DNA from 2 places in the Vagococcus hydrophili genome. Region 2 is predicted to be linked to the other one. Evidence: a T-box and tRNA genes for the amino acid it is inferred to sense, from the RefSeq annotation. Region 2 holds a T-box; the other holds one or more tRNA genes.
The links. A T-box is a leader RNA that pairs with one kind of tRNA and senses whether it is charged. The one in region 2 lies ahead of leuS (leucine--tRNA ligase), so its partner is inferred to be a tRNA-Leu.
Positions count from the first base shown of each region.

Region 1: it encodes a tRNA-Leu, which carries the amino acid that the T-box ahead of leuS (leucine--tRNA ligase) is inferred to sense. The anticodon was not compared.

Region 1 is NZ_CP049887.1:1,249,331-1,258,597, forward strand. It holds tRNA gene G7082_RS06295 (tRNA-Gly) at 1-20, shown strand, start outside; tRNA gene G7082_RS06300 (tRNA-Leu) at 35-120, shown strand; tRNA gene G7082_RS06305 (tRNA-Arg) at 141-214, shown strand; tRNA gene G7082_RS06310 (tRNA-Pro) at 230-303, shown strand; rRNA gene G7082_RS06315 (16S ribosomal RNA) at 547-2,107, shown strand; rRNA gene G7082_RS06320 (23S ribosomal RNA) at 2,342-5,251, shown strand; rRNA gene rrf (5S ribosomal RNA) at 5,338-5,453, shown strand; tRNA gene G7082_RS06330 (tRNA-Val) at 5,474-5,546, shown strand; tRNA gene G7082_RS06335 (tRNA-Lys) at 5,560-5,632, shown strand; tRNA gene G7082_RS06340 (tRNA-Thr) at 5,652-5,724, shown strand; tRNA gene G7082_RS06345 (tRNA-Gly) at 5,735-5,806, shown strand; tRNA gene G7082_RS06350 (tRNA-Leu) at 5,821-5,906, shown strand; gene G7082_RS06355 (CtsR family transcriptional regulator) at 6,052-6,519, shown strand; gene G7082_RS06360 (ATP-dependent Clp protease ATP-binding subunit) at 6,525-8,999, shown strand; gene G7082_RS06365 (peptidase U32 family protein) at 9,114-9,267, shown strand, end outside.
Region 2 is NZ_CP049887.1:990,464-999,730, reverse strand. It holds gene G7082_RS04845 (DUF4097 family beta strand repeat-containing protein) at 1-685, opposite strand, end outside; gene G7082_RS04840 (DUF1700 domain-containing protein) at 682-1,158, opposite strand; gene G7082_RS15105 (HAAS signaling domain-containing protein) at 1,146-1,328, opposite strand; gene G7082_RS04830 (LysM peptidoglycan-binding domain-containing protein) at 1,603-4,611, shown strand; T-box leader at 4,665-4,870, shown strand; gene leuS (leucine--tRNA ligase) at 4,927-7,341, shown strand; gene G7082_RS04820 (putative polysaccharide biosynthesis protein) at 7,446-9,092, shown strand.

The DNA.
Region 1 (9,267 bases), 260 kb from region 2:
TTCGAACCTCGTCTTCCGCTTTTATGAGTTCTTAGCCGGGGTGGCGGAACTGGCAGACGCACAGGACTTAAAATCCTGCGGTGAGTGATCACCGTACCGGTTCGATTCCGGTCCTCGGCATTTTAATAATATTTTTACAAGCGCCCATAGCTCAATTGGATAGAGTGTCTGACTACGGATCAGAAGGTTAGGGGTTCGACTCCTCTTGGGCGCGTTTTTAAGAATGATACGGGAAGTAGCTCAGCTTGGTAGAGCACTTGGTTTGGGACCAAGGGGTCGCAGGTTCGAATCCTGTCTTCCCGATTTTAAAGAAAAAATTCTTTAAAAAAATATTTTTAAAAAGTGTTGACAAAACTTTGATAACTTGGTATGATATAAAAGTTGTTAAAGCAACACAGATTAGACCTTTGAAAACTAAACAAAGTAAGACAAACCAAATGTGATAGGGCGTTTCTACTTAGTAGAAACAAACCATATTTAGTGAAATAACATTCGCTAGCAAGTTTTAAAATTAATGAGCTAAACATCGCAAGATGTTAATCAACTTTTATTGAGAGTTTGATCCTGGCTCAGGACGAACGCTGGCGGCGTGCCTAATACATGCAAGTCGAACGCTTTGATTTTCACCGGAGCTTGCTCCACCGAAAATCAGAGAGTGGCGGACGGGTGAGTAACACGTGGGCAACCTGCCCAACAGAGGGGGATAACACTTGGAAACAGGTGCTAATACCGCATAATTTGTTTTCCCGCATGGGAGAATAATAAAAGACGCTTTCGGGTGTCACTGTTGGATGGGCCCGCGCTGCATTAGTTAGTTGGTGGGGTAATGGCCTACCAAGACCGTGATGCATAGCCGACCTGAGAGGGTGATCGGCCACACTGGGACTGAGACACGGCCCAGACTCCTACGGGAGGCAGCAGTAGGGAATCTTCGGCAATGGACGAAAGTCTGACCGAGCAACGCCGCGTGAGTGAAGAAGGTTTTCGGATCGTAAAACTCTGTTGTTAGAGAAGAACAAGTGGGAGAGTAACTGCTCCCGCCTTGACGGTATCTAACCAGAAAGCCACGGCTAACTACGTGCCAGCAGCCGCGGTAATACGTAGGTGGCAAGCGTTGTCCGGATTTATTGGGCGTAAAGCGAGCGCAGGCGGTCTTTTAAGTCTGATGTGAAAGCCCTCGGCTCAACCGAGGAAGGTCATTGGAAACTGGAGGACTTGAGTGCAGAAGAGGAGAGTGGAATTCCATGTGTAGCGGTGAAATGCGTAGATATATGGAGGAACACCAGTGGCGAAGGCGACTCTCTGGTCTGTAACTGACGCTGAGGCTCGAAAGCGTGGGGAGCAAACAGGATTAGATACCCTGGTAGTCCACGCCGTAAACGATGAGTGCTAAGTGTTGGAGGGTTTCCGCCCTTCAGTGCTGCAGTTAACGCATTAAGCACTCCGCCTGGGGAGTACGACCGCAAGGTTGAAACTCAAAGGAATTGACGGGGGCCCGCACAAGCGGTGGAGCATGTGGTTTAATTCGAAGCAACGCGAAGAACCTTACCAGGTCTTGACATCCTTTGACCACTCTAGAGATAGAGCTTTCCCTTCGGGGACAAAGTGACAGGTGGTGCATGGTTGTCGTCAGCTCGTGTCGTGAGATGTTGGGTTAAGTCCCGCAACGAGCGCAACCCTTATTGTTAGTTGCCATCATTTAGTTGGGCACTCTAGCAAGACTGCCGGTGACAAACCGGAGGAAGGTGGGGATGACGTCAAATCATCATGCCCCTTATGACCTGGGCTACACACGTGCTACAATGGACGGTACAATGAGTTGCGAGACCGCGAGGTTTAGCTAATCTCTTAAAGCCGTTCTCAGTTCGGATTGTAGGCTGCAACTCGCCTACATGAAGCCGGAATCGCTAGTAATCGTGGATCAGCATGCCACGGTGAATACGTTCCCGGGCCTTGTACACACCGCCCGTCACACCACGAGAGTTTGTAACACCCAAAGTCGGTGAGGTAACCTTTTAGGAGCCAGCCGCCTAAGGTGGGATAGATGATTGGGGTGAAGTCGTAACAAGGTAGCCGTATCGGAAGGTGCGGCTGGATCACCTCCTTTCTAAGGAATATTACGGAAATCACATGGTTGTACTTACTTTGTTTAGTTTTGAGAGGTTTACTCTCAGAAACATTGTTCATTGAAAACTGGATAGTTGAAGTTAGACATCAACATTTTTTTAACACACCGAGTTGATCAGTTTTATTATTAAAATTGTGATACATAAAATATTATTTAAATTAGCTATCGCTAGTTGATTTAAATAAACAAAGTCTAACCATTAGGTTAGAAAAAGGTTAAGTGAATAAGGGCGCACGGTGGATGCCTTGGCACTAGAAGCCGATGAAGGACGGGACTAACTCCGATATGCTTTGGGGAGCTGTAAGTAAGCTATGATCCAGAGATTTCCGAATGGGGGAACCCAGCATCTTTTATAGGATGTTACTTTCAAGTGAATACATAGCTTGTTAGAGGTAGACGCAGAGAACTGAAACATCTAAGTACCTGCAGGAAGAGAAAGAAAAATCGATTTCCTTAGTAGCGGCGAGCGAAACGGAAACAGCCCAAACCAACAAGCTTGCTTGTTGGGGTTGTAGGACTCAGCTGTGGTAGCTGTTGTGGATAGTCGAATCGACCTGGAAAGGTCAGCCGGAGCGGGTAAAAGCCCCGTAGACGAAATTGACAACACACCTATGAGTATCCTGAGTACGGCGGAACACGAGAAATTCCGTCGGAATCCGGGAGGACCATCTCCCAAGGCTAAATACTCTCTAGTGACCGATAGTGTACCAGTACCGTGAGGGAAAGGTGAAAAGCACCCCGGAAGGGGAGTGAAATAGAACCTGAAACCGTGTGCCTACAAAAAGTCAGAGCCCGTTAATGGGTGATGGCGTGCCTTTTGCAGAATGAACCGGCGAGTTACGATTGCATGCGAGGTTAAGCTGAAGAAGCGGAGCCGTAGCGAAAGCGAGTCTGAATAGGGCGAGTGAGTATGTAGTCGTAGACCCGAAACCAAGTGACCTACCCATGTCCAGGTTGAAGGTGCGGTAAAACGCACTGGAGGACCGAACCCACGTACGTTGAAAAGTGCGGGGATGAGGTGTGGGTAGCGGAGAAATTCCAAACGAACTTGGAGATAGCTGGTTCTCTCCGAAATAGCTTTAGGGCTAGCCTCGGAATTAGAATGATGGAGGTAGAGCACTGTTTGGACTAGGGGCCCGTCTCGGGTTACCGAATTCAGATAAACTCCGAATGCCATTCATTTATGTCCGGGAGTCAGACAGTGAGTGATAAGATCCATTGTCGAAAGGGAAACAGCCCAGACCACCAGCTAAGGTCCCCAAATATATGTTAAGTGGAAAAGGATGTGAGGGTGCACAAACAACTAGGATGTTGGCTCAGAAGCAGCCACCATTTAAAGAGTGCGTAATAGCTCACTAGTCGAGTGCCCTTGCGCCGAAAATGTACCGGGGCTAAACATATTACCGAAGCTGTGGATAGAACTTAGGTTCTATGGTAGGAGAGCGTTCTAAGGGCGTTGAAGCTAGATCGTAAGGACTGGTGGAGCGCTTAGAAGTGAGAATGCCGGTATGAGTAGCGAAAGACAGGTGAGAATCCTGTCCACCGAATGACTAAGGTTTCCTGGGGAAGGCTCGTCCTCCCAGGGTTAGTCGGGACCTAAGCTGAGGCCGATAGGCGTAGGCGATGGATAACAGGTTGAGATTCCTGTACCCGTTTGTTTTGTTTGAACAATGGAGGGACGCAGTAGGTTACAAGATCGCACTGTTGGATATGTGCGTTCAAGCAACAAGTCTTGGTAAGAGTCAAATGCTTTTACCTCTAAGGACAAGTTGTGATGAGGAGGGAAATTTAGTACCGAAGTCTTAATATCACACTGCCAAGAAAAGCTTCTAGTTAGAAACAAACGGCCCGTACCGCAAACCGACACAGGTAGTCGAGGAGAGAATCCTAAGGTGAGCGAGAGAACTCTCGTTAAGGAACTCGGCAAAATGACCCCGTAACTTAGGGAGAAGGGGTGCTGAACGCAAGTTCAGCCGCAGTGAATAGGCCCAAGCGACTGTTTATCAAAAACACAGGTCTCTGCAAAATCGAAAGATGACGTATAGGGGCTGACGCCTGCCCGGTGCTGGAAGGTTAAGAGGATGGGTTAGCAATAGCGAAGCTCAGAATTGAAGCCCCAGTAAACGGCGGCCGTAACTATAACGGTCCTAAGGTAGCGAAATTCCTTGTCGGGTAAGTTCCGACCCGCACGAAAGGCGTAACGATTTGGGCACTGTCTCAACGAGAGACTCGGTGAAATTTTAGTACCTGTGAAGATGCAGGTTACCCGCGACAGGACGGAAAGACCCCATGGAGCTTTACTGTAGTTTGATATTGAATGTTTGTAACACATGTACAGGATAGGTAGGAGCCGTAGAGCTCGGGACGCTAGTCTCGAGGGAGGCATTGGTGGGATACTACCCTTGTGTTATGACCATTCTAACCCGCGCCACTTATCGTGGCGGGAGACAGTGTCAGATGGACAGTTTGACTGGGGCGGTCGCCTCCTAAAAAGTAACGGAGGCGCCCAAAGGTTCCCTCAGAATGGTTGGAAATCATTCGTAGAGTGCAAAGGCATAAGGGAGCTTGACTGCGAGAGCTACAACTCGAGCAGGGACGAAAGTCGGGCTTAGTGATCCGGTGGTTCCGCATGGAAGGGCCATCGCTCAACGGATAAAAGCTACCCTGGGGATAACAGGCTTATCTCCCCCAAGAGTTCACATCGACGGGGAGGTTTGGCACCTCGATGTCGGCTCGTCGCATCCTGGGGCTGTAGTCGGTCCCAAGGGTTGGGCTGTTCGCCCATTAAAGCGGCACGCGAGCTGGGTTCAGAACGTCGTGAGACAGTTCGGTCCCTATCCGTCGCGGGCGTTGGAAATTTGAGAGGAGCTGTCCTTAGTACGAGAGGACCGGGATGGACACACCTCTGGTGTACCAGTTGTTCTGCCAAGGGCATTGCTGGGTAGCTATGTGTGGAAGGGATAAACGCTGAAAGCATCTAAGCGTGAAGCCCCCCTCAAGATGAGATTTCCCATTTCTTTAAGAAAGTAAGATCCCTGAAAGATGATCAGGTAGATAGGCTAGGAGTGGAAGTGCAGTGATGTACGGAGCGGACTAGTACTAATCGATCGAGGACTTAACCAAAGAAAAACGGTGAAGTAAAAAAGATGTCTAACTAAAACATTCAGTTTTGAGTGAACAATCACTCAATTAAATAAAACGCACGTAAGTGTGGCGATGATGGCAAGAAGGATACACCTGTTCCCATGCCGAACACAGAAGTTAAGTTTCTTAGCGCCGAGGGTAGTGAGGGGTTTCCCCTTGTGAGAGTAGGACGTCGCCATGCTGTACGCGTTTTTTTTATTCGGAGGTTTAGCTCAGCTGGGAGAGCACCTGCCTTACAAGCAGGGGGTCAGCGGTTCGATCCCGTTAACCTCCATTTAAAGAATGACGACTCGTTAGCTCAGTTGGTAGAGCATCTGACTTTTAATCAGAGGGTCACTGGTTCGAGCCCAGTACGGGTCATTTTTTTTGTAAAAAATAAGCCGGCTTAGCTCAGTTGGTAGAGCATCTGATTTGTAATCAGAGGGTCGAGGGTTCAACTCCTTTAGCCGGCACTTTAAATAAGCGGAAGTAGTTCAGTGGTAGAACATCACCTTGCCAAGGTGGGGGTCGCGAGTTCGAACCTCGTCTTCCGCTTTTATGAGTTCTTAGCCGGGGTGGCGGAACTGGCAGACGCACAGGACTTAAAATCCTGCGGTGAGTGATCACCGTACCGGTTCGATTCCGGTCCTCGGCATTTTAATAGTAATTCAGATAAGAAAGTCAGAAATGGCTTTTTTTTTATACCAAAAATTTTTGGAACCTTTTAATGTATTATTGAGGCATACTTTTGTATAATAAAGGTCAGAGATAGTCAATTGACGATAAAGGTGGTGTTTCAATTGGATAATCGAAATATGTCAGATATTATTGAGGCATATTTAAAAGAAATATTGGAAATCAATCAAATGGTTGAAATTCGTCGTTCTGAAATGGCTGATTTGTTTGATTGTGTGCCGTCACAAATAAATTATGTGATAAAGACACGTTTCACAGTGCCACAAGGATACCAAGTGGAGAGTAAGCGTGGTGGTGGTGGCTATATTAGAATTGTGAAGGTTGATTTACTTCAACATGGTGACTATTTGATTCGTGTGTCAGAATCTGTAGGCTCTAGTTTGACAGAAAGTGATGCGTTTGCTATCTTAAAACAATTATACCTAAACGATGTGATTGAATTGAGGGAAAAGGAAATCATAAGCACGTTATTATGTAATAAACCGTTACTTAGTGTGAGTGATAATAATAAATTAAGAGCACATATGATGGTCGAGTTATTAGAACGTTTAACATATGACGAGAAGGAGTGAATAGTATGAGTGAATTATTTACAGACAAGGCGAAGCTTGCTTTGGAGATTGCAGAAATACAAGCTAAATATTTTAGACAGAAGGCTATTTCAACTGAGCATCTGTTATTAGGTTTAATTAATGAACAAAAAGGAATTGCTGGGAAAGTTTTAAGAAGTTTTAATTTGGATGAAAAAATGGTTTTTGAGGAAGTTGAACATATTACTCAATATGGACAAAAACCTGCGAATGTTTCAGAGCTATTGCCATATTCACCTAGGGCAAAACAAGTTTTATCTTTTGCTAGTGCAGAGGCTAAGCGAGTGGGAGCGCCTAGCGTTGGGACTGAACATATTTTACTTGCTTTAATCAAGGATGAGGAAGTTTTGGCTGCTCGTGTTTTGACTAACTTAGATGTGGATTTAGGAAAGGTTCGTCAGCTGATTTATAAAAAAATTGGCTTGGTAGAACCGGCTAATAAGCAAAATCAAAGAAAACAACCCAATGCCTCTCGTCAACAGGTGGAAGAAGGAACACCGACGCTTGATTCTTTAGCTCGTGATTTGACTCAATCTGCCCGAGATAATCGTTTAGATCCTTTAGTGGGACGTGATAAAGAGGTTCAGCGTTTAATCCAGATTTTAAGTCGTAGAACGAAAAATAATCCTGTTTTAGTAGGAGAACCTGGTGTGGGGAAAACGGCGATTGCTGAAGGCTTAGCTCAACGCATTATTCAAGGTCGTGTTCCTAAAGAAATGTTGTCTAAACGTTTGATGATGTTAGATATGGGAGCAGTGGTTGCTGGAACGAAGTATCGTGGTGAGTTTGAGGACCGCATGAAGAAAGTAGTAGATGAAATTTATCGTGACGGTGAAGTGATTCTCTTTATTGATGAGCTTCATACGTTAATTGGTGCTGGTGGGGCAGAAGGGGCAATTGATGCTTCGAATATTTTAAAGCCGGCTCTTGCTCGTGGTGAGCTTCAAACAATTGGTGCGACGACTTTAGATGAGTATCAAAAATATATCGAAAAAGATTCGGCTTTAGAACGTCGTTTTGCAAAAATTCAAGTGGATGAGCCAACAGCTGAGGAAGCGGAGCAGATTTTACTTGGTTTACGTTCTCGTTATGAGGATCATCATAAGGTTCGAATTACGGATGAGGCGGTGTTTGCGGCGGTGAATTTATCGACACGCTATATTAGTGATCGTCAATTGCCGGACAAAGCCATTGATTTGATTGATGAGTCTGCGGCTCGCGCCAGATTAGAAGTGGCAGATAAGCGTTCACCAATTGCTTTGCAACGTGAAAAAGTTGAAGAAATTATTCAAGAAAAAGAAGATGCTATTTTAAGACAAGACTTTAAAGATGCGGCAAATGCTCGTAAAAAAGAAAAAGCGGCTTATAAAAAATTGGATAAATTAATTGAAACTGAAAAGAAGAAAGACACTGTATATAAAACGAAAGTAACAGAAGAAGCGATTGTTTCGGTTGTGGCGCAGTGGACTGGAATTCCTTTAGAGCAATTAGAGAAAAAAGAGACAGAACGATTGCTAGAGCTTGAAAAAGTGTTACATGAGCGTGTGGTTGGTCAAGAGGAAGCTGTTGAGTCTGTTTCTCGTGCGATTCGTCGTGCTAGAAGTGGTTTGAAAGATCCGAATCGTCCGATTGGTTCATTTATGTTCTTAGGACCAACAGGTGTGGGTAAAACTGAGCTTGCTAAAACCTTGGCTTCTGTGATGTTTGGTTCTGAGGATGCCTTGATTCGTGTGGACATGTCTGAATTTATGGAGAAACATAGTACAAGTCGTTTAGTGGGTTCTCCTCCTGGTTATGTGGGTTATGATGAAGGTGGTCAGTTAACTGAGCGCATTCGTCAAAAACCTTATTCAGTGGTTTTACTGGATGAAGTGGAAAAAGCACATCCAGATGTTTTCAATATTTTACTTCAAGTATTAGATGATGGTCATTTAACAGATTCTAAGGGCCGCAAAGTAGATTTTAAAAATACGATTTTGATCATGACATCAAATATTGGAGCCACAGCTTTACGTGATGAGAAAACAGTTGGTTTTGGTTCAACTGGTGGGGAAAAAGATTATAAAGCCATGAAATCTCGTATTTTAGAAGAGCTTAAGAAAAGTTTCCGTCCAGAATTCTTAAACCGTGTGGATGAATTACTTGTTTTCCATTCATTGGATAAAAAAGAATTAAATCAAATTGTTAAGATTATGAGTCAATCTGTGGTTGAACGATTGAAAGAGCAAAAAATTAACTTGAAATTAACACCTTCTGCTATTGAAGTGATTAGTAAGGAAGGGTTTGATCCAGAATACGGAGCAAGACCGATTAGACGAGCGATTCAAAAAGAAATCGAAGATCGTTTAAGTGAATTACTCCTTTCTGGTGAGATTACGCCAGGTAGTAAAGTAGTAATGGGAGCTAAAAAAGGTAAAATTAATGTGAAGGTTACGAAAGAAAAAGATTTGCAAAAAGTCTAACAAACTTTAGCGCTAGTTTAATAACTAGCGCTTTTTTATTTGTGATAACATTGTCAAAGTTGGGGTGATTGTGGTAGGATTATGCTGATTACTCACAATTAAGGAGATTAGAACATGATAGAAATTACAGCAACCGTTGAATCCTTTCAACAAGCTGAAAAATTAGTAGATTTAAATATTGATTATTTGTATTTTGGGGATGCGACATTTGGTTTACGCTTGCCAACGCACTTTAATATTGAAGAAATGAAGCAGTTAGTTAACCTGG
Region 2 (9,267 bases):
TATTGGCAGTAAACGTATCGCCATTTTTGACTTTCATCTCCAAATCAGTAAAAACAGAATCAGCCGTAGAGATATTACCACTTGTTGTATTCAAGGCCATATTTTTCTCGATTTTAGCGTCAGAGACATAGATATCTCCGTGATGACCATTAGCAATCAGAGATTGTGCTGAAACGTTGTTCACATTTGTCGAACCACGAGTGGTCTGAATTTCTAACTGAGTTAATGAGAGACTGTCCACATTGACGTCGACTTTCTCTCCTCTAATAATAATTTTCTTGTATTTTTCAGGTAATCTAAGAGAAATACTGTCATCGGAAATATCATTGAAAGAAAAAACTGTGGGTTGGACTTTTTTCTTTTGGCTTTTGTTCTCAATTGTGACAACAGTTTGCTTGTCTTTTTTTTGAATGTCCCAATTAGTAGCTTCGCTTTTATTATTACTAAATGTTAATCCTTGTTTATTCATATGCACATAGTCATCTTGAGAAGGTGATAGATAGACCATTGCTCCATTTTTTATCTCCAAAACAAGTTCGTCAGAACCGTCATATTTGAATTTTTTATTAACTTCGCTTGCCTCTCGTTCCGCTTCAAGCTTTTGATAGAAAACAATACTTGAAGCTCCTCCGCCAATGACCAAGAGAACGGCAAATACTAAGACGCCAATTTTAAATTTTTTCATAGTGCACGTTCTCCTCTCAAGACTTGTAGGTTCCATTTTAAATAAGTTTTAAGTAGATTAAAACTTATTTTAGTGAATGGGAACATGATGAGTCCGCCGATTAGTCCAACTCCACATAAAATTAATGAAATAGAAAGTTGGAAGAACCCAAAAGCATTAACGGCTGCCAAAATAGAGAAGATACCAATAACAGGACTACCAATGAAGCAAATTGTTAAGGCCCAACCGATAAAGAGAACAAGTCCCCACCCAAACATGAGCCAAAACATAAAGAAAAGGTTTAAAAAGATGATTCCTGCAATTTGGAAAAAGCGAATAAAGCCAGAATCATGAGAACGCTGGATTTGTGGTTCATGATAATAAGGATGATCATTGTCTTGTTGGTAGTTTTCTTCTGTTGAAAATTCTAACCAATCATTACCATGAGCATTAGGAGAGTCTAATTCCAAATTAAATTCTTTTAAAATTGACATAGCAATCTCTTTAGGGAAGCGAGTTCTTTGGTAATTTGATATTCAGATAAGCCTTCTGCGATTTTTTCAGCAAATAAGTCTTCGTATTTTTGAAGAATCGCTTGTTGATCTGTTAAAGAGAGTTGGCGTAGATGTAATTTTAATTCGATTAAAAAATGCTCTTTGTTCATGATAGTGTCCTTCCTTGAATGTTTTATTAAGTTAAATATACCTTCTAAATAAGCTGATAACAAGGCACTTAGACGAAAATCGGGCTAAAGTATGAGCTTAAATTTTATGAAATTTAAAAATAGTTGTATGTCGGAGAGATTACAAATTATTACTAGCTAGTAGAATCCCTTGCTATCTATTTCTCGAGATGTTTTAATGGTAGTATCTATAGAAAATCCCGTTTAAAAAAACGAGTGATTTTTTTAATTTACTGATAAAGGATGAGAAATATAAATGAAAAAGAATGAAAAAAAAGATCTATTAACTAAACAACCAGTTCTTAAAAACGTTTCACTTTTTGGTGCAACAATGATGATTTCTTCATCTGTCCTAATACCAGGAATGACAACGAAAGCTTATGCGGATGCTGCAAAGGATTCAACGACTGAATCATCAGAAAAAGTAACGCAAGAATCTGAACTAAAAGAAACTTCTCAAGCAGAAGCAATGACAATAAATAAAATTGAATCTTTAGATAAAGTAACCGAAGAAGCCAATCAGTTAGATTTAGAGATGACTTTAAATGCGTTACGTACTGAAAACTTAGAAACAACCATCAAAATATCACCTAATGTTAGTTTAGTGTGGGATGAAACGAAAAACCAAATTAAAGATGAAACAGGGAATGTTGTTGGTAGTTATACCTATGATGAAGCGTTGAATCAAGTGAAATTAACTTTTTCTAAAGGTGGTTTTACACAGGCGAAATTAGTGGTTCCTGTGACGTTTAAAAAGTTTGATTTAACTGAACAAATTGTGACTTCATCAATTGGTCAAAGTATGATCTCTAAACATGTCTTAACTGAACGAAAAATAGAGGAAGTAACTGAAACGACTCAAGAAGAGGTTGTTCAAAGTACTTCAAAAGAAACTGAGTCAACCAAAGAAAGTACAACTGAAACGAGTAAAGAAATAGAAACAACGTCTTCTGAAAAAGAAACGTCAGAATCAACAACAGAGAGCTCTTCTAAAGAAACCGAAACAACTAAAGAAGAAACAAAACCTTCTACTACTGAAACATCGTCATCAACATCAGAAAGTACAACGACTTCAATAGAAGAAAGTAAAGAAACGACAGAAACAAAAACATCTGAAAGCTCATCAACAACAGAAACATCAAGCACAACGGAATCAACGAGTGAGACAGAGTCAAAAGAAAAAGAAGTGAAAAAAGAAGAACCAAAAGCAGAAAAAGAACAACCAGCAATGGCAAGAGCCGCTGCCCCAATGATGAATGGTCCGGTTGAACCAATTGCACCACCAAAACCAGCATCATTTACAACAAGAGCTGCTACACCTCAAGCGCAATTTATTGAAGATACCGCTTATCATGCCCAACAAGTGGCGGGAGCGAATGATTTATATGCTTCAGTTATGATAGCTCAAGCGATCTTAGAAAGTGGTTACGGCTCAAGTACTTTATCTTCACCACCAAACCATAACTTGTTTGGGGTTAAAGGAAGTTATAACGGGCAGTCTGTTAATATGCAGACATGGGAGCATTTTGATGGTCAAAACGTGATTATTAATGCCCAGTTTAGAAAATACCCATCTTACCGTGAATCTTTTGAGGATAACGCTCGTGTGTTAAAAACAACATCATTCTATCCAGGTGTTTATTTCTATTCTGGTGCGTGGAAATCAAGAACAAATTCTTACCGAGATGCGACACAGTGGTTAACGGGACGTTATGCAACAGATCCAAATTATAACAATAAATTAAACAACTTAATTGTGACTCACAATTTAACGCAATATGATTCACCAGGTAGCGGTAATGGTGGTAATAATTCAGGATCAAACAACAACAACGGTAATAACAATAACTCAAATAATAATAGTAACAATAATACAAATAATGCCAGCACACACACTGTAAAAAGTGGGGATACATTATACGGCATTAGCATGCAGTATGGTGTGAGTGTGGCGCAGATTAAATCATGGAACAATTTATCAAGTGACACGATTTATGTGGGTCAAAAATTAAAAGTAAAAAATGGTGGAGGCGGTACAACGAACCCACCAAAACCAGTAACACCAACGAAACCAACAGATAATAATAACAACACAAATAACGTTAGCACATACACTGTAAAAAGTGGTGACACATTATACGGTATTGCATTGAAACATAATGTGAGTGTGGCGCAAATAAAATCATGGAACAACTTATCAAGTGACACGATTTATGTGGGCCAAAAATTAAAAGTTAAGAGTGGTGGCGGAAGTACAACGAACCCACCGAAACCTACAACACCGACAAAACCAACGGATAATGGTAATACAAATAATAGCGCAAGTACTTACACAGTAAGAAGTGGCGACACATTATACGGTATTGCGTTGAAACATAATGTGAGTGTGGCACAGATTAAATCATGGAACAACTTAACAAGTGACACGATTTATGTGGGTCAAAAATTAAAAGTAAAAAATGGTGGCGGAAATACAACGAATCCACCAAAACCCACAACGCCAACAAATAACAACAATAATAATTCAAGCAATGCCAAAACCCATACGGTGAAACGTGGCGACACGCTTTATGGTATTAGCTTACAATACGGTGTGAGTGTGGCACAGATAAAATCATGGAATAACTTATCGAGTGATACAATCTATGTGGGTCAAAAACTTAACGTTAATTCACAAAAATCAACAACAACCAACAACAATAATAATAATAGTAATACTAATAAGCCAAAACCAACCACACCAACTGGAAGTAAAACTCATACAGTACAACGTGGGGATACATTATACGGCATTGGGTTACGTTATGGTGTCAGCAGTAATGACATTAAAAAATGGAATAACCTAACAAGTGATATGATTTATGTGGGTCAAAAATTAGCCATTAATGGTCAATCATCAGGTAATACGAATCAAACAGCAAAACCTGGGACAACGACTAATACGAATGCGTCAACTCATACAGTTCAAAGAGGGGATTCTTTATATCAAATCGCTCTTAAATACAATGTGAGTGTGAATGATTTAAAAGTAGTCAATGGCTTAACCAGTGATTTAATCTATGTGGGTCAAACATTAAAAATTCCAGGAACAACGAAAGTGGCAAAACGTCAATCAACAAACAAAACGAAACGTCACGAAGTTAAATCTGGGGATTCACTATGGTCATTATCTAAAGAATACAACACAAGTGTGTCTCAAATTAAATCATGGAACAAATTATCAAGTGATGTAATCTATAAGGGTCAAAATTTAAGAGTCGGCTAAGTCACCTGATTTAGTTGCCAAGTAAAAATGATTCTGTTATCATGAGTTTAATATTAAGAACGTTGACGAGAAGTAGTAAGGTGGAAACTTTTTTAGAGAGTGTGCGGTTGGTGTAAGCACATAAAGCTTAAGAAACCTGAACTTAGCTCTGAGTTTTGCTTATTATAAGCCGGGATCAGCCCGTTATCATGATTAGAGATGTTACGTTTTGTGTAACATAAAAATAGGTGGTACCACGTTAGATATCAACGTCCTATAAAAGCTGATTTTAGGCTTTTATAGGGCTTTTTTTATTATATTTTAGGAGGAAGAAACATGGCATACAATCATATTGAGATTGAGAAAAAGTGGCAAAAACATTGGGCAAAAGATCAAACGTTTAAAACAGAGGACAACTCAGATAAGGAAAAATTCTACGCACTTGATATGTTTCCATACCCATCTGGTCAAGGACTTCACGTAGGACATCCTAAAGGATACACATCAACAGATGTTTTAGCTCGTTTCAAACGTTCAAAAGGCTTCAACGTTTTACACCCAATGGGATGGGACGCTTTTGGTTTACCAGCTGAGCAATATGCTTTAGATACAGGAAATGATCCGGCAGAGTTTACAGAAAAAAATATCCAAACGTTTAAACGTCAATTAAATTCATTAGGTTTCAGTTTTGATTGGGACCGTGAAGTGAATACAACTGATCCTAACTATTACAAATGGACACAATGGATTTTCACTAAATTATTCGAAAAAGGTTTGGCTTATGAAGCAGAAGTTGCTGTTAACTGGTGTCCAGCACTTGGAACTGTTTTAGCCAATGAAGAAGTCATCGATGGTAAATCAGAACGTGGGGGACATCCTGTTTTCCGTAAACCAATGAAACAATGGATGCTTAAAATTACGGCTTATGCAGATCGTTTAGTGGATGATTTAGAGTTAATTGATTGGCCAGAAAGTGTTAAAGACATGCAACGCAACTGGATTGGTCGTTCAGAAGGTGCGAATGTAACCTTTAAAATCAAAGATACAGATAAAGAATTCACGGTATTTACAACACGCCCTGACACATTATTTGGTGCAACCTATGCCGTTCTTGCCCCTGAATTAGATTTAGTACAGGAAATTGCAGCACCTGAGCAAAAAGCAGCGATTGATGCGTATATTACAGAAGCAGGTAAAAAATCTGATTTAGACCGTACAGAGTTATCAAAAGAAAAAACAGGTGTCTTTACTGGTGCTTATGCTGTTAACCCTGTTAATGGGAAAGAAATGCCGATTTGGATTGCTGATTACGTGTTATCAACTTACGGAACAGGGGCTATTATGGCTGTTCCTGCTCATGATGATCGCGACTATGAATTTGCCAAAGAATTTAATTTAGATATTATTGCTGTTCTAGAAGGTGGCAATGTTGAAGAAGCGCCATTTACTGAAGATGGACTACATATTAATTCAGACTTTTTAGATGGTTTAAACAAAGAAGATGCCATCGAAAAAATGTTAGCATGGTTAGAAAAAGAAGAAGTTGGGAAGAAAGAAACAAGTTACCGTTTGCGTGACTGGTTATTCTCTCGTCAACGTTATTGGGGTGAGCCAATTCCAATTATCCATTGGGAAGATGGTTCAATGACGGCTGTTTCGGAGTCTGAATTACCACTTGTTTTACCAAAAGCAACAGATATTAAACCAAGTGGAACAGGAGAATCACCACTGGCTAATATGGAAGACTGGATCAATGTTGTTGATGAAAAAACAGGTATGAAAGGTCGTCGTGAAACAAACACAATGCCACAATGGGCGGGAAGTTCATGGTATTACTTACGTTTTATCGACCCACACAATACGGAAATGTTAGCAGACCCAGAAAAATTAAAAGAATGGTTACCAGTGGACGTTTACTTAGGTGGAGCAGAGCACGCGGTTCTTCACTTATTGTATGCTCGTTTCTGGCATAAATTCTTATATGACATTAATGTGGTGACAACCAAAGAGCCATTCCAAACGCTTTATAACCAAGGAATGATTTTAGGTGAAGGAAATGAAAAAATGTCTAAATCAAAAGGAAACGTGGTTAATCCTGATGATGTAGTGAATGAATTTGGTGCGGATACGTTAAGACTTTACGAAATGTTTATGGGACCTCTTGATGCCTCTGTTGCTTGGAGCGAAAAAGGACTTGAAGGAAGTCGTAAATTCTTAGACCGTGTTTGGCGCTTATACATTGATGATAATGCTGTATTACGTGACCGTATCACGACTCACAATGATGGACAATTAACGAAAGTTTATCACCAAACTGTTAAAAAAGTGACAGAAGATATTGAGCAACTTCACTTTAATACAGCGATTTCTCAATTAATGATTTTTGTGAACGAAGCGTATAAAGCAGAAGCGTTACCAGTTGAATACATGAATGGCTTCTTACAATTATTAGCACCAATCACACCATTTGTTTCAGAAGAGTTATGGGCAAGAATGGGTCATAAAGAAAGTATCAGCTATGCAGCATGGCCAGAATACGATGAAAAAGAATTAGTCGAAGATGAACTTGAAGTTATCTTCCAAGTTAACGGCAAAGTGAAAGCAAAAGTAGTCGTAGCTCGTGACTTATCTAAGGAAGAATTAGAAACAGTAGCTATGAATAATGAGCAAGTAAAAGCGAACATTGAAGGCAAAACGATCCGTAAAGTCATCGCAGTTCCAAACAAATTAGTAAACATTGTCGCTAACTAACTTAATTCGTGAAATAGTACTTAAATATTGTTAAAAGTGTTTGCATAAGTGTGGGTAAATCGCTACAATTATAACAGTATAATTAAGAAAGTTGGATAGAAAGCATGACGAATCAAGAAACCTCTTTTGATGACAAAGCAAAAGAGTTAAACGCTAAAGAGAAAATGGTTCGTGGCTCGCTTTGGATGACAATCGGGAATGTATTATCAAGATTGTTAGGGGCAGTGTATATCATCCCTTGGTATGCAATGATGGCCGAAAACGGTAAAGTCGCGAATAGTCTATTTAATAAAGGTTACAACGTTTATGCCTTATTTTTAATGATTGCTACAGCCGGAATTCCAGGAGCGATCGCTAAACAAATATCATATTATAATTCTCAAAATGAGTACGGGATTAGTCAACGGTTGTTTAAAAGAACCTTAGTCATCATGGCAGGTTTTGGGGTGCTGTGTGCAGGAATTATGTATTTGATTTCTCCAATACTTGCAGCAGGTGATCCTAATCTTGTGCCAGTTATGAGAGCTTTGAGTGTGTCAGTATTGATTTTTCCAAGTATGAGCGTTATTCGTGGGTATTTCCAAGGGAATCAAGACATGATGCCCTCTGCAGTGTCTCAAATTGTGGAGCAAATTGCGCGTGTGTTCTACATGTTACTGATGACATTTATTATCATGAAGATGGGATCAGGTGATTATGTAGATGCGGTGATCCAATCCACATTTGCTGCTTTTATTGGGATGATTGGTGCCTACGGGGCGTTGATTTATTTCTATAAAAAGCAACAGCCAGAAATGAACAAACTAGTTTCTGGAAGTAACAATGAACTATCTATTTCTGAAAACAGTTTAGTGAAAGAGATGTTAGTTGAGGCTGTCCCATTTATTATCGTGGGATCAGCGATTACATTTTTCAAATTAATTGATCAATTTACCTTTGAACCAATTATGGCAAGTTTTACTAATTTTTCAACGGATCAACTGTCCGCCTTATTTAGTATTTTTAGTGCCAATCCTGATAAGCTAGTGATGATTACCATCTCACTAGCTGCAGGGATGGCGATGACAAGTTTACCCCTTGTGACAGAAGCCTTTACTAAAAAGGATGAAGTTGGTTTAGCTAAATTAATCAGTGATAACATTCAATTGCTGTTCTTTATCATGATGCCAGCAACGTTTGGGATGATTACACTAGCCGAACCAATGTATGTGCTATTTTATGAACCCGATGTGTTAGGCGTTAGCGTTTTAGTTCAAGCAAGTTATATTGGACTAATTATGGGTTACTTTATTTTAATTTCAACGACTCTTCAAGGTTTGTATAAAAACAGTGATGCAATTTTCAATCTAGCCGTGGGATTAGTAATTAAACTCATTCTACAATACCCAATGATAAAAGCGTTCGAAGTTTACGGGCCATTATTAGCTTCAGGTATTGGCTTTGCGGTGTCAGCGTACTTAATGACTAAAAAAGTGCATGAAGTTTCGAAATTTAATTATTCAATCACATTGAGACGAACGATTTTAATCTTTATTTTTAGTTTAATCATGTCTTTTGGGACAATGTTAACGAGATCATTCTTGTACCTGTTCTTAAACCCAGAGCGTAAATTCCAAGCCTTTATGATTGTGCTAATTTCAGTATCTGTAGGTGTTGCCATCTACGGTTGGTTAGTTCTAAAAACTCGCTTGGCAGATAAGTTAATGGGAGACAAAGTAGGAAAAATTAGAACAAAATTAAAGGTTAAATAGAGTAGTGAAAAAGGCGGTTAGCTCCAAGCAACTGGAGGAAATATAAAATAATCCGCGCCTTTGGGATTGTTTTATATTTGTGAAGTTGCCGCAGGAGTTGCCTTTTGAACTCGGACTAAAAATAGAGTAGTGAAAAAGGCGATTAGCCCCAAGCAACTGGAACTAAAATAGGTTA